DNA from 3 places in the Lipingzhangella rawalii genome. Region 2 is predicted to be linked to each of the others. Evidence: predicted binding sites of a transcription regulator. Region 2 holds the regulator's gene; each other region holds the start of a gene.
The links. The regulator LexA, encoded in region 2, represses DNA repair genes until DNA is damaged. The targets are predictions, from matches to a motif close to TCGAACANNTGTTCGA.
Positions count from the first base shown of each region.

Region 1 (4,147 bases), on a different contig from region 2:
CCCAGTGGTGGTCAGGTGCACGTCGCCGTAACGAACGTGCGCCACCAGGTCGAGGTCACTGAGTTTGCGCAGCATCCCCGAAACCGAGGAGTTCGACACCGTGAGCCGTTCGGCGATCCCGGAGATCGTCACCGGACCGGTCCCGCGCTCCTGGAGGTCGTAGATGACCTTGACATAGTCCTCGACCGACGTCGACGGCCGCTCGGATGCTGTGCCCATGCTCGTACGGTACGACACCGCAGCACCCCACACCGCCATGGCTCGCCCAGGCCGTGTGGGGGCGGTGACAGCCGCCCCGCAGCATGCCTACGATTCTGGCACGATCCCCCGCCGCCGAGGATGCCCTGACCCCGCCGCACCGACGAGGAGAGGCCAGCCTCCACTATGTCCACCACTCCCCTGTCACCCTCGCCCCGCCGCACCGCGCCGACCCACCTACTGCTGGCGGCATGGCGCGGCTACCTCGCCTTCCCCCTGATCTGGAAGATGCTCATCGCTCTGGCTATCGGGGCCCTGACCGGACTGATCGTCGGCGAACCCGTCACGGTGGTCGAACCGCTCGGGCAGGTCTTCCTCCAGCTGCTCCAGATGCTCGTGGTTCCGCTGATCCTCACCACCCTGATCGCCGGGGTGGCCTCCATCAACCCGGCCCGTCTGGGCAGCATCGGCCTCAAGGTGCTGGTGTTCTACCTGGTGACCTCGGCGCTGGCCATCACCATCGGCATCCTGCTGGCGCTGGCCATCACCCCGGGGGCCGGGCTGTCGATGCCCGGGACGACGGATGAGGAACCCGAAAGCCCGCCGGCACTGTCCGAGGTGTTCCTCGACATCATTCCGGAAAACCCGTTCGCCGCCATGGTCGAGGGCAATGTGCTGGCGGTCATTTTCGTCGCCATCGCGGCCGGAATCGCCCTGGCGTTCATGCAGAACAGCGCGAACGACCACACCCGGGAGTTGGGGGACTTCCTGCGCCGCGGCGTGGACGGCGCCGTCGAACTGGTGTTTCGCGTGGTACGGGGCGTGCTGGAGTACGCCCCGGTGGGCGTGTTCGCGCTGATCGCCGTCGTGTTGGCCGAGACGGGGGCCGAGGCGCTGCGGCCACTGCTGGAGCTGACCGTGGCGACCTACGGCGGGATCGCCCTCCAGATCCTGGTCTACGTCGGGCTGCTCACGATCTTCCGTGCCGCCATCGGCCCGTTCTTCCTCGCCGCCAAGGACCCGATGCTGACCGGATTCGTGACCCGCTCCAGCGGAGGCACACTGCCGGTGACGATTCGGGCCGCGGAGCGACTCGGTATCCGCAAGGGGGTCTACGGATTCACCCTGCCCTTCGGCGCCACAGTCAACATGGACGGCACGGCGATCTACGTCGGAGCCGCCACCGTATTCGTGGCCAACGTCGCCGGGGTGCAGCTGAGCCTGATTGAACTCGCCACGGTGGTGATCGTCGGGGTCCTGGCCTCAATCGGAACCGCGGGGGTTCCGGGGGCCGGACTCATCATGCTGTCGCTGACCGTGACCCAGGCCGGCCTCCCGTTCGCCCCAGTGGCCCTTGTCGCCGGAATCGACGCGATCCTGGATATGGCGCGCACCATGTGCAACGTCACCGGAGACCTGGTCGCCACCCGAATCATCGCGGGCACCGAACCCGGAATGCTGGCCGATCCCGGATCCGCGCCGGCGGAGAGCACCGATGCGGCCGCAGGCACCGATGGGAGCGGAAGCGACGGCACGGGCACAGCTGCGGACCGATCCGACTAAGGCGTGTTGTTTGGCGAGTCCGCGGGGTGGGGCAGCGCCCCGGGCGTGTATGAGAGCCGGCGGAGCGGCTGGAGGGACGCGTCCACGCCCCGCCGGCCGTCGTGCGGGGGCATGGGGGCTGCGGTGGCCGTGGGGCGCATCCCCCGCTACCCGGGGGGACACACTTCCCGGCACGACGGCCAACAGAGTGGACGCGGGGTAGACGTCGCCAGGCCAGGCCCAGCCTCGTTCCCACCCCCGAAAGACACTGCCTAGCCCGGGTCGCACCAGCAGCCCCTCCCCACCATCGGGTTTCGGTCGCAGGCAGGCACCGCCACGAGGGATGGTGTCTTCGCAGCTCACCGCGATATCAGGTACGCTGTAGCTAATTACAGTCGAACTCTAGTTCGATTTTGGGCCTGCCTTCCCCCGGCTGGAGTCGCCACCTGGCCACCCCAGCCGTGGCCTGACCCCACCAACGAGGAGGAGGCCCGTGCACCACACGTCTGTCCCGTTTTCGACGCACCGTCCGGTGGCCCACGGATGAGTACAGGGTTTGCCCACCTCAACGTGGTCTCTGCCTCCTCCATGCGCCACGGAACCTCTCATCCGCACGTCCTCGCTGACCGGGCCGCGGAACTGGGGATGGACACGCTCGCGTTGACCGACCGGGACGGGGTGCACGGCGCGGTCGCCCACGCCCGCGCCTGCGTGCAGCGTGGACTCCGACCAGTCCTGGGGGTGAACCTGGCCGTTGCGGCCCCGGACGGGGGACGCGTCACCCTGCTGGCGCGCGGCCGGCGGGGCTGGGCGAGTCTGTGCCGCGTCGTGACCGCGGCCCATGCCACCGGCGACACCCCGGGCACTCCCGCGATCCCCGCCGCCGGGCTCGCCGCCGACGGACTGATCCTGTTACTCGGCCCGGACTCGGATGTGGGACGTGCCGTGGCCCGCGGACAACCGAACCGGGCCCGAAGGCGGCTCCTGCACTGGCGGTCCCTGTATCCCGAGGCGGAAACGCTGGCCGTGGAGCTGGTGGACCACTACGGACCCGACCAGCGGCGAAACGCCCGGGCCATGCTGCACCTGGCCACCGAAACCCGCACCCTGGCCGTACTCAGTAACGCGGTGCGCTATCCGCACCCCGACGACGTCGAGGTCGCTCACCTCCTTGACGAGGTCCGTCGTTGGCTGCCCGGGGGAACCGGAGTCACCCCCCGTTCCGCCGGCAGCCCCGCCGACACCGGACAGGCCTACCTCAAGAGCACCGACGAGATGGCGGCCCTCGCCGAACGCATCTGCGGCCCGGACCGGGACGCCGTGGCGCGTCTGCTGGCCCACACCCGAGCCCTCGCCGAGTCCTGTGTTCTGGATCCGGCCGCGGACCTGGGGCTCGGGCACCCCCACCTTCCCGACATCGCCGACGCCGGCCTGCGCCTGTGGCAGGAGTGCACCGAGGGGCTCACCCGACGCGGTCTGGAACACAACGACCAGGCACACCACCGTCTGGCCCAGGAACTGTCCGTCATCGAGCACCAGGGCGTGTGCGCCTACTTTCCCGTGATCGCCGACATCACCAGGCGCATCCGGGACCGGGGAATCCGAACCGCGATCCGCGGCTCGGGGGCGGGCAGCCTGGTGAACTACCTCCTCGGAATCTCCGAAATCAACCCGCTGGAGCGGGGACTACTGATGGAACGTTTCCTGACCACCAACCGCACCGGCCTTCCCGACATCGACCTGGACGTGGAGTCCGCCCGGCGGCTGGAGGCCTACCAGGTGGTGTTCGACGCCTACGGTGCACCCGACGACCAGGGCACCTACCAGCGTGTCGCGTGTGTGTCGATGCCGGAAACCTACCGCGCCCGCGGAGCACTGCGAGACGTGGGCCGGGCCCTGGGAATCCCCCCGCACGACATCGACGCCCTGGCCCGATCCTTCCCCCACATCCGTGCCCGCCAGATCAGCTCCGCGGTCGAGGACCTGCCCGAACTGCGGTCGGCCGCGCTGGACCGCTACCCGATGGCGGAGCTGTTCCGACTGGCCGAACGCCTGGACGGTCTCCCCCGCCACCAGGCCATGCACCCGTGTGGAATCGTGGTCTCCGACGCCCAGCTTCCCGACCGCGCCCCTACCCAACCCAGCCAGTCGGGCTATCCCATGGTCCAGCTGGACAAGACCGACGTGGAGGCCATGGGGCTGATCAAACTCGACGTGCTGGGCGTACGGATGCAGTCGGCGATGGCACACGCGGTGGCCGAGGTGGAACGCACCACCGGCCACCGCATCGACCTCGACACACGTCCCGGCCAGGATCCGGCCACCTACGCGCTGATCCGTTCCGCGCGGACCCTGGGATGTTTCCAGATCGAGTCGCCGGGACAGCGTGAACTGGTAAGCCGACTCC
Region 1 covers NZ_JAVLVT010000001.1:586,987-591,133, forward strand. Annotated here, with positions in the region: gene RIF23_RS02635 (metal-dependent transcriptional regulator) at 1-219, opposite strand, end outside; gene RIF23_RS02640 (dicarboxylate/amino acid:cation symporter) at 385-1,761, shown strand; gene RIF23_RS02645 (DNA polymerase III subunit alpha) at 2,284-4,147, shown strand, end outside.
Region 1: the regulator LexA is predicted to act here: its motif matches at 2,136-2,151, upstream of RIF23_RS02645 (DNA polymerase III subunit alpha).

Region 2 (4,147 bases):
CCATCATCTTCACGTGGCCCATCGGGGCGATGTAGCGCCGACCCATGGCACAGTCGAAGACCGGATAGTGCTCGGGGCGCAGACCGGGGGCGTCGACCACATGCCCGTGTTCGGAGATGTACTCGACGATCGCCTCGATCTGCTCCTGCTGGTATCCGAGGTTGGCCAGAGCACGCGGAATCCCCTGGTTGACGATCTGCATCGACCCGCCGCCGACCAGCTTCTTGAACTTCACCAGCGAGAAGTCCGGCTCCACTCCCGTGGTGTCACAGTCCATCATGAAACCGATGGTTCCGGTCGGGGCGAGGAGGCTCGCCTGGGCGTTACGCCAGCCGTTCTTCTCCCCGATCCGCAGGCACTCCTGCCACTCCTTGGTCGAGGCGGCGTAGATCGGCTTCTCCAGGGAGCCGACGATCCGGAGGTCGTCGTTGGCGGCGCTGTGCTTGCGCATCACCCGCTTATGGGACTCCGCGTTCTTGGCGTAGCCGTCATAGGGACCCACCGCGCCGGCGAGCTCGGCCGAGCGCCGGTAGGACACGGCCGTCATCAGCGAGGTGATGGAGGCCGCGACGGCCCGGCCGCCGTCGGAGTCGTAGGCATGCCCGGTGGCCATGAGAAGCGCCCCGAGGTTCGCGTAGCCGATGCCGAGCTGGCGGAAGGCCCGGGTGGTCTCCCCGATCTTCTCGGTGGGGAAGTCGGCGAAGGAGATGGAGATGTCCATCGCGGTGATAACCAGCTCGGTCAACTTGACGAACCGCTCGACATCGAAGGTGTCGTCCTCGGTCAGGAACCGCAGCAGGTTGATCGAGGCCAGGTTGCACGAGGAGTTGTCCAGGTGAACGTACTCGCTACACGGATTGCTCGCGCTGATCCGCCCACTTTCCGGGGTGGTGTGCCAGTCGTTGATGGTGCTGTCGTACTGGATCCCCGGATCGGCGCTCTCCCAGGCGGCCCGCGCCATCGAGTGGAACAGCTTTCGGGCGTCGACGGTGGCGACCACCTCGCCGGTGGTGCGCGAGGTCAGTCCGAACTCCGATCCCGACTCCACCGCGCGCATGAAGGAGTCCGACACCCGAACCGAGTTGTTGGCGTTCTGGTACTGCACGCTGAACATGTCCGCGCCGCCCAGATCCACGTCGAACCCGGCGTCGCGCAGGGCACGGATCTTGTGCTCTTCGCGCGCCTTGGTCTCGATGAACTCCTCGATGTCGGGGTGATCGACATCCAGCACCACCATCTTGGCGGCTCGCCGGGTGGCCCCGCCGGACTTGATGGTTCCGGCGGAGGCGTCCGCGCCCCGCATGAACGAGACGGGGCCGCTGGCAGTTCCCCCCGAGGACAGGAGTTCGGCGCTGGAGCGGATTCGGGAGAGGTTGACCCCGGCGCCGGAGCCCCCCTTGAAGATGATCCCCTCCTCCTTGTACCAGTCGAGGATCGACTCCATGGTGTCGTCGACCGACAGGATGAAGCACGCCGAGACCTGTTGGCTGGACTCGGTACCGACGTTGAACCAGACCGGGGAGTTGAAGCTGAACAGCTGATGCACCAGCGCGTACTTCAGCTCGTGATCGAAAACCTCCGCGTCCTCGTCACTGGCGAAGTAGCCCTGTTCCCGTCCGGTCTCGGTGTACTTCCCGGCCACCCGGTCCACGAGTTGTTTGAGGCTCCACTCCCGCTGCGGGGTTCCGAGCGCACCACGAAAGTACTTGCTGGCCACGATCTGGGTGGCGTTCATGGACCAGTCGGCGGGGAACTCCACACCACGCTGTTCGAAATTGACCGTGCCGTCGCGCCAGTTGGTCATGACGACGTCCCGGCGCTCCCATGTGACCTCCTCGTAGGGATGCACGCCGGGCGTGGTGAAGACACGCTGGATCCGCAAGCCCTTCGTGCGCTGTGCGGACTTGCCTTTGCGTGCCCCTGACCCGCTCACGGTCTCCGTCATCTCGCTCCCCCTGCTACTCGCACAATTCCCAACGCACACCGGCCCACACGTCCCGCCAGGCCCTCAAGACGACCGCCCGCGCAGATCGGCGATCGCGGTCTCGAAGTCCGCCAACGAGTCGAAGCCCTGATACACCGAGGCGAACCGCAGATAGGCCACCTCGTCCAGCTCCCGCAACGGGCCGAGAATGGCCAGACCGACCTCGTGTGAGGGCACCTCGGCACTTCCACGTGCGCGGATCTCGTCCTCCACCTGCTGCCCCAGCACGGCCAGGGCGTCCTCGGAGACCGGACGACCCTGGCACGCCCGACGAACCCCCGCGATGATCTTCGTCCGGGAGAACGGCTCGGTGACACCGGAGCGCTTGGTCACCATCAGCAACACGCTCTCCTGCGTGGTGAACCGCCGTTCACAGTCCGGGCAGTTTCGTCGCCGTCGGATGGCCGCACCGTCCTCGGTGGAACGACTGTCAATCACCCGCGTGTCCGGATGGCGACAGAACGGGCAGTGCATCGTCCGTTCCCCCGTTCCGCCTCATCTGGGCCCGATCCGCAACGGCGCCGCCACAGTGGACGACCGCCTAACATCCGCACGCGTCTCGACACAAATTATGGACGTGTGAATATCGACAAACACAATATGTTGTGCCGACCCGTGGGATCCAACCTACGACTGACCGCACCGAATCGCAAGTTGCGGCACGAGGCCACCCCGACACACCGAGCACCCTCGCGTACCGCGAGCACCAGGCTTCGACACCCCCATACCGCGGGCGCGTCGAGCCGAACCAGCAACGACCCACGCCGCCCGCCGCACCCCTGTGCCGCACGGCCACCTCGAACGTTTGTTTGATGTCACACAGGACAGGAGATAAATTGAGGCTGGGCGGCGACCCGGCAGCGTTGTGGGCCGCGGTGGCACCCGTACCCCGACCCCGGGGCCGCACCAGTTCGACTCCCGAGGAGGCCAGACGTGCCGGACACGAACAAGGCGAGCGAGGCCGTGGCGGCCACCGGCCCCAGCGGTAGTGACGCCGCCGGTCACGTCGGCTCGACCACGCGGCTCACGGCGCGTCAACGAAGCGTACTCAACTTCATCACCCGGTACTTGCAGGCGCGTGGCTACCCCCCGTCGATCCGGGAGATCGGCGACGCGGTGGGGCTCGCCAGCCCCTCCAGTGTCGCGCACCAGCTCAAGGTGCTTCAGGGCAAGGGGTACCTGCACCGGGACCAGAACCGTCCACGGGCGGTCGAGATCCGCCCCACGGGACGAGGCGCAACCGGCACGGATACGACGTCCACCACCCGACGGGCCCGCAGTGGCGCTGCCGAGGTGCCACTGGTAGGGCGGATCGCCGCTGGAGGGCCGATCCTCGCCGAGGAGTCGATCGAGGATGTGCTGACGCTGCCGCGACAACTGGTGGGTGAGGGACAGTTGTTTACACTCACCGTGGTCGGGGACTCCATGGTGGACGCGGCCATCACGGACGGGGACATGGTCGTGGTTCGCCAGCAACCCGAAGCCAGCAACGGCGACATCGTGGCGGCCCTTCTCGACGACGAAGCCACAGTGAAGGTGTTCCGGCGCGACGACGACCACAGCGTGTGGCTGCTACCGAGGAACGACAACTACGAGCCCCTGCGTGGAGACAACGCCACCATCCTGGGGAAGGTGGTTGCGGTACTGCGCCGCGTGTGACGAGCCCCGCTGGCTGTGCGACCGCTGGGGGCCGCCAAGGCTCCCTCCGGCCCGACTCGAACCACCGATCGGACACGGCCGCAGGGCCTGCGTGGGGGCCGGCACCCCTCCCCCAATCCACCTCCGAGCGCTGCGCACCCACGTCCCCCATGGGCCCGGGTGTGCGGGCTCGTCGATCCCCTCCGATCACCGTGGTCTCCCCCGCAGTGCGAAGGTGCCCGAACGTGTGTGGCGCCGGCCCAGAGTCACGGGGCGCTCGGGGACGCTGGGTGTACTGACCACCGCGGTTGGTGACGGGGACCCGGCCGGCGTGTAGCACGAGGGCCTCCGGAATCGGTGTGGATGTTCGATGTCCCACCGCCCGGAAGGACGTCCATACCGTAGGCTGCGCACACCAACGCCACGCTGACACCCACTGGCCGGGTTGGTCTCTCGCCCACTGTGTGGTCGGGGACGACTGGCCGCTGCGCCGGCCCCTTGGTGGCGGGTGTCTGCCGTCGGTGG
Region 2 covers NZ_JAVLVT010000005.1:488,532-492,678, reverse strand. Annotated here, with positions in the region: gene RIF23_RS13205 (vitamin B12-dependent ribonucleotide reductase) at 1-1,945, opposite strand, end outside; gene nrdR (transcriptional regulator NrdR) at 2,009-2,458, opposite strand; gene lexA (transcriptional repressor LexA) at 2,948-3,643, shown strand.

Region 3 (4,147 bases), on a different contig from region 2:
CTTGGGGCAGAGCAGTACCAGGCCTTGCTCATCACCCATGTCGATTCCAGCAGTGGCGTGCGGACCAAGATCGACAAGCTGGCCCAGGTCGCCGGGGAACACGGCGCGCTGGTACTGGTGGACGGGGTGTCCGCAGCCGGAGCGGAGTTCGTGTACCAAGAGGCATGGGGAGTGGACGCCTATCTCACCTCCACGCCCAAGGCATTGGGAGTCCCCGCAGGTCTCTACCTCGCCTCACTCGGGCCCCGGGCCGTGGACGTGCTCGACTCGCGAACGTGGACACCGCCACACTTCAGCCTTGACCTTCGCGATTGGCTCCCGGTGATGCGCGCCGCTTTGGAGGCACGCTTCGTCTACCATCAGACGCTCCCGGGAAACCTGATCGGCGCCCTGACTCGGGGGTTGGAACTGGTCATCCAGGAGGGGACCGAACGAGTGCATAGGCACAGGCGCCTGGCGCTGCGGCTGCGCTCGGCCCTGGAAACGGAAGGGTTGCGCAACTTCGTCGCCGCGGACGGCGACCGTGCCAACGGGGTGAGTGTCTACCGCGCTCCGCCCCACCTGGCCGCCGGAGAACTGCTCCGTGGTGCTGCCGAGCTCGGTGTGCTCCTTCAGGCGGGCACGCATCCGAGCGCGGCCGGGGAGACCTTTCGTCTCGGTCACCTCGGCAACGTCGACGAACAGGACATCGAACGGACCGTCGGCGTGCTCTGCCGGCTGCTCTCTCCCCCGAACCGTTGAGGAAGACCATGGCAGAGACCGTCCTCGCCGCACGCCTGACCGGCCCCGACCGTGTCCTTCGTGTCGAGGAAACCAAACAGGGATCTCCGGCGACCGAGGAAGTCGTGATCGACATGATGTACGCGTCGATCAACCCCTTGGACACCTACGTGCTCGCCGGTCAGGTGGCCAGTGATGCCCCCGTGCCCCGCACACTTGGTGTGGAAGGGGTTGGACGTCGGGGCGATGATCTGTTCGTAGTCCACGGCCACGGCGTTGGCCTGTCCCGTGACGGTACCTGGAGCCAGAAAGCCGTCGTCCCGAGCGGTTCGCTTGTCCGGGTACCCGAAGGCGTCGATCCGGCCCAGGCGGCCTGCGCGGCCGTGTGCGGCCGAACCGCGATCCGCGTAGTGTACGAACTCGCCGGAGTCACACCCGAAGACCGCGTCCTGGTTCTGGGGGCGACGGGGGGAGTGGGCACGGCCGCGACGTCGCTCGCCCTGAGCTCAGGAGCGACGGTCTGGGGCCAGACCGGTGACCCGAACAAGGCCGAAGCAGTGGCCGAGATAGGCGCCGAGACCGTGATCGCCCGCTCACCGGAAGAGCTGATCAGGGCCGTGATGGGGCTGGGAGTGACCGTGGTGCTCGACCCGCTCGGCGGAAGCTACACCGCGGCCGCGACCCAACTCTTGGCCCCCTACGGCACCCTCGTCATCTACGGAGCCTCATCCTCAGCGCAGACCGAGCTCGATGTGCGATCCTTCTACCGCAGGAACATCCGGGCGTTGGGCTACGGGGGCGTCATGGAAGGACATGATGAGGTCCGCTCCGGTATCGGCGACGCCTTGCGCGCACTAGTAGAGGGGAACATGCGAATCCCGGTGAGAGACCGGGTATCCCTGAGCGCGCTTCCCGCAGTGTTGGAGCCCGAGCGTCGACGGTCTGCTATCGGTAAGACCATCGTCGATGTAAGCCTCACCTGAGCATCGACGTCCACCTGTTCTCCTCCCTTGGAAAGGGATCGGAATCGTGACGACCACCTTGGTCACTGGCTTCGGCTTCGGATTCGTGGTCGCCGCCCAGGTCGGCCCGATCTGGCTGCTGTGCCTGCGCAGCGTTCTGCGCGGAGGTGTCGCGCTGGGGTTGGCCATCGGTGCGGGGGCGGCGCTGGTCGACGTCGGATACGCCCTCCTGGGCATCGCAGGAGTGGCCGCCTTGCTCACCACCTGGGAAGCCCTGGGAACGGCGGTCGGGATGCTCGGTGTGTTGGTCCTGGTAGTGCTGGCGTTGCGTGCCCTGCGTAGTGCCCTATCCCCTCCGACGGAGCAGCAGGACAATCGCGAACTCACCTCGCCCCGGGCAGCGTTTGTGGTGGGGCTGGCCGCGACGGCGAGCAATCCGCTGACGATCCTGGCCTGGGCGGCGGTCTTCGCCGCCCTCTCCTCGGCCACATCCGACATGGGTTCCCTCACCCCATGGACCATGCTGGTGGGTGTGGGCGCGGGGACCTTCACCTGGTTCGCGCTGCTGTCCCTGGCCGCGTCCGTGTTGGGACGCTTTACTGGCCCCCGCTTTCATCGCGGGGTGGACATGGCGGCGGCGATCGGGCTTTCGCTGTTCGCCGTCGTCCTGGCTTGGCGGGTCCTGGCTTCATGACATCGCGCCTTAGCTGACAAGAACAGGCGCGCCCCACCTGTCGTCTGGCCGGGGATGCGCTGTTCGGTCCGCCCACTCACACACCAACGCTTGAGCTGCCGGACCGGTGAAGCGCTAAGCCATCGCCACGCTCCTTCCTCATCCTCGGGCTTCCTCAGGCGGCCAGGTCCATGACGGTGAAGTCGATCTCGTCCAGGGCTCAGTCGTAGTAGCGCTGCCCTTTCGCGCCAGCCCCCGTCGAGAGCATCTGCCATGCCCGGTGGGGGACGCGGCGGGCCTCCTCATCGGTGCGTAGCCAACCGGCGGGCGTGCTGAAGCGGTGGTCGCAGGAAACGGCCAGCACGTAATCGATACCGCGTTCTTCGAGTTCTTGGCGCAGGTGGGGGCTGGTTCCTTATACCTCGTCGCGACTCACTCACCCAGTCCACTCCACGGCCCGCGTCGAGGGCACGGGCGATCATCCGTACGCTCAGGTGGGGCTTGGCCGCGAATGCGACGTGGTCGCCGATGCCGGTCCAGTTCCGCCTTGTCCTCGCGGGTCACCCCCCAACGCTGCCCGGCATCAACCTGATCCTGGGCGATCCAGTTCCGGCCAAACTCTTACCTTGCGCTACCTACGGGGCCAGCCATGTCTCTCTGTTTGCGCTGGCCACATCCACGCAGCGCGGTGCATGAGAGCAACGACGTGACGGACACCGTTGCAGCCTCCCGGGTGGTCGAACATATGTTCTACAGTGGGTGGTGTTGGCGAACCCGCGCGGTAGGGGGCACGCATGCGCTGGCAGAACCTGCGGCTGGACGATGGAACGAACCAGCCCGTGTTGATCGAACGGGGTGCGGTCACTCGGACCTTCGACACCCCCGGTTTTCGTGGGATCACCTTCCACGAGGTGCAGGCCCGATCCCTCATCAACGAGGTTCCCGGGGCCTCCCGTGTGCCGTTCCGATACACGATCAACCCCTACCGGGGCTGTAGCCACGGCTGTGTGGGCTGCTTCGCCCGCAACACCCACACCTACCTCAACCTGGATTCCGGGCAGGACTTCAACTCCCAGGTCGTAGTGAAGGTCAATGCCCCCGACCTGGTGCGTCGCGAGCTCGCGCGGCCCCAGTGGCGGCGCGACCGCGCAGGCGCGGCGATCGCCATGGGCACCAACGTGGACTGTTACCAACGCGCTGAGGGCCGCTACCGGCTCATGCCCGGAATCATCGCCGCGCTACGCGACGAGCGTCACCCCTTCTCGATCCTCACCCGCGGCCCGCTGCTGCTGCGGGACCTGGAACTACTCGGGGATGCCGCGCAACATGTTGAGGTAAGCCTGGCGGTCTCGGTGCCGTTCGTGGACCGTGATCTCGCGCGGTCCTTCGAACCGGGGGCCGCCAGCCCACCGGCGCGCCTGCGAATCTGCTCCCGGCTGGAGCAGGCCGGGCTGGGCTGCGCGGTACTGATGGCGCCGATCCTGCCGTTCCTCAGCGACTCACCCCGGCAGCTGGAGGCCACCGTGGCCCAGCTCGCCGCGGCCGGGGCGCGAAGCATCACCCCGATCGTGCTGCACCTGCGGCCCGGGGCTCGGGAATGGTACTTCACCTGGCTACGCCAGCACCATCCGGACCTGGTGGGTCGCTACGAGGAGCTGTACCGGGGTGGGGCCTACGCCCCGAAGAGCTACCAGCGCCGGATCACCGAGCAGGTACGCGAGCTCGCCGAACGCTACGGGGTCACCCGGCGCACCGCCGACGCGCATCGCAGAGTGGGCACCGAGGAAGCTGC
Region 3 covers NZ_JAVLVT010000001.1:436,815-440,961, forward strand. Annotated here, with positions in the region: gene RIF23_RS01945 (pyridoxal-phosphate-dependent aminotransferase family protein) at 1-741, shown strand, start outside; gene RIF23_RS01950 (quinone oxidoreductase family protein) at 750-1,703, shown strand; gene RIF23_RS01955 (LysE family transporter) at 1,750-2,376, shown strand; gene RIF23_RS01960 (Rv2578c family radical SAM protein) at 3,150-4,147, shown strand, end outside.
Region 3: the regulator LexA is predicted to act here: its motif matches at 3,093-3,108, upstream of RIF23_RS01960 (Rv2578c family radical SAM protein).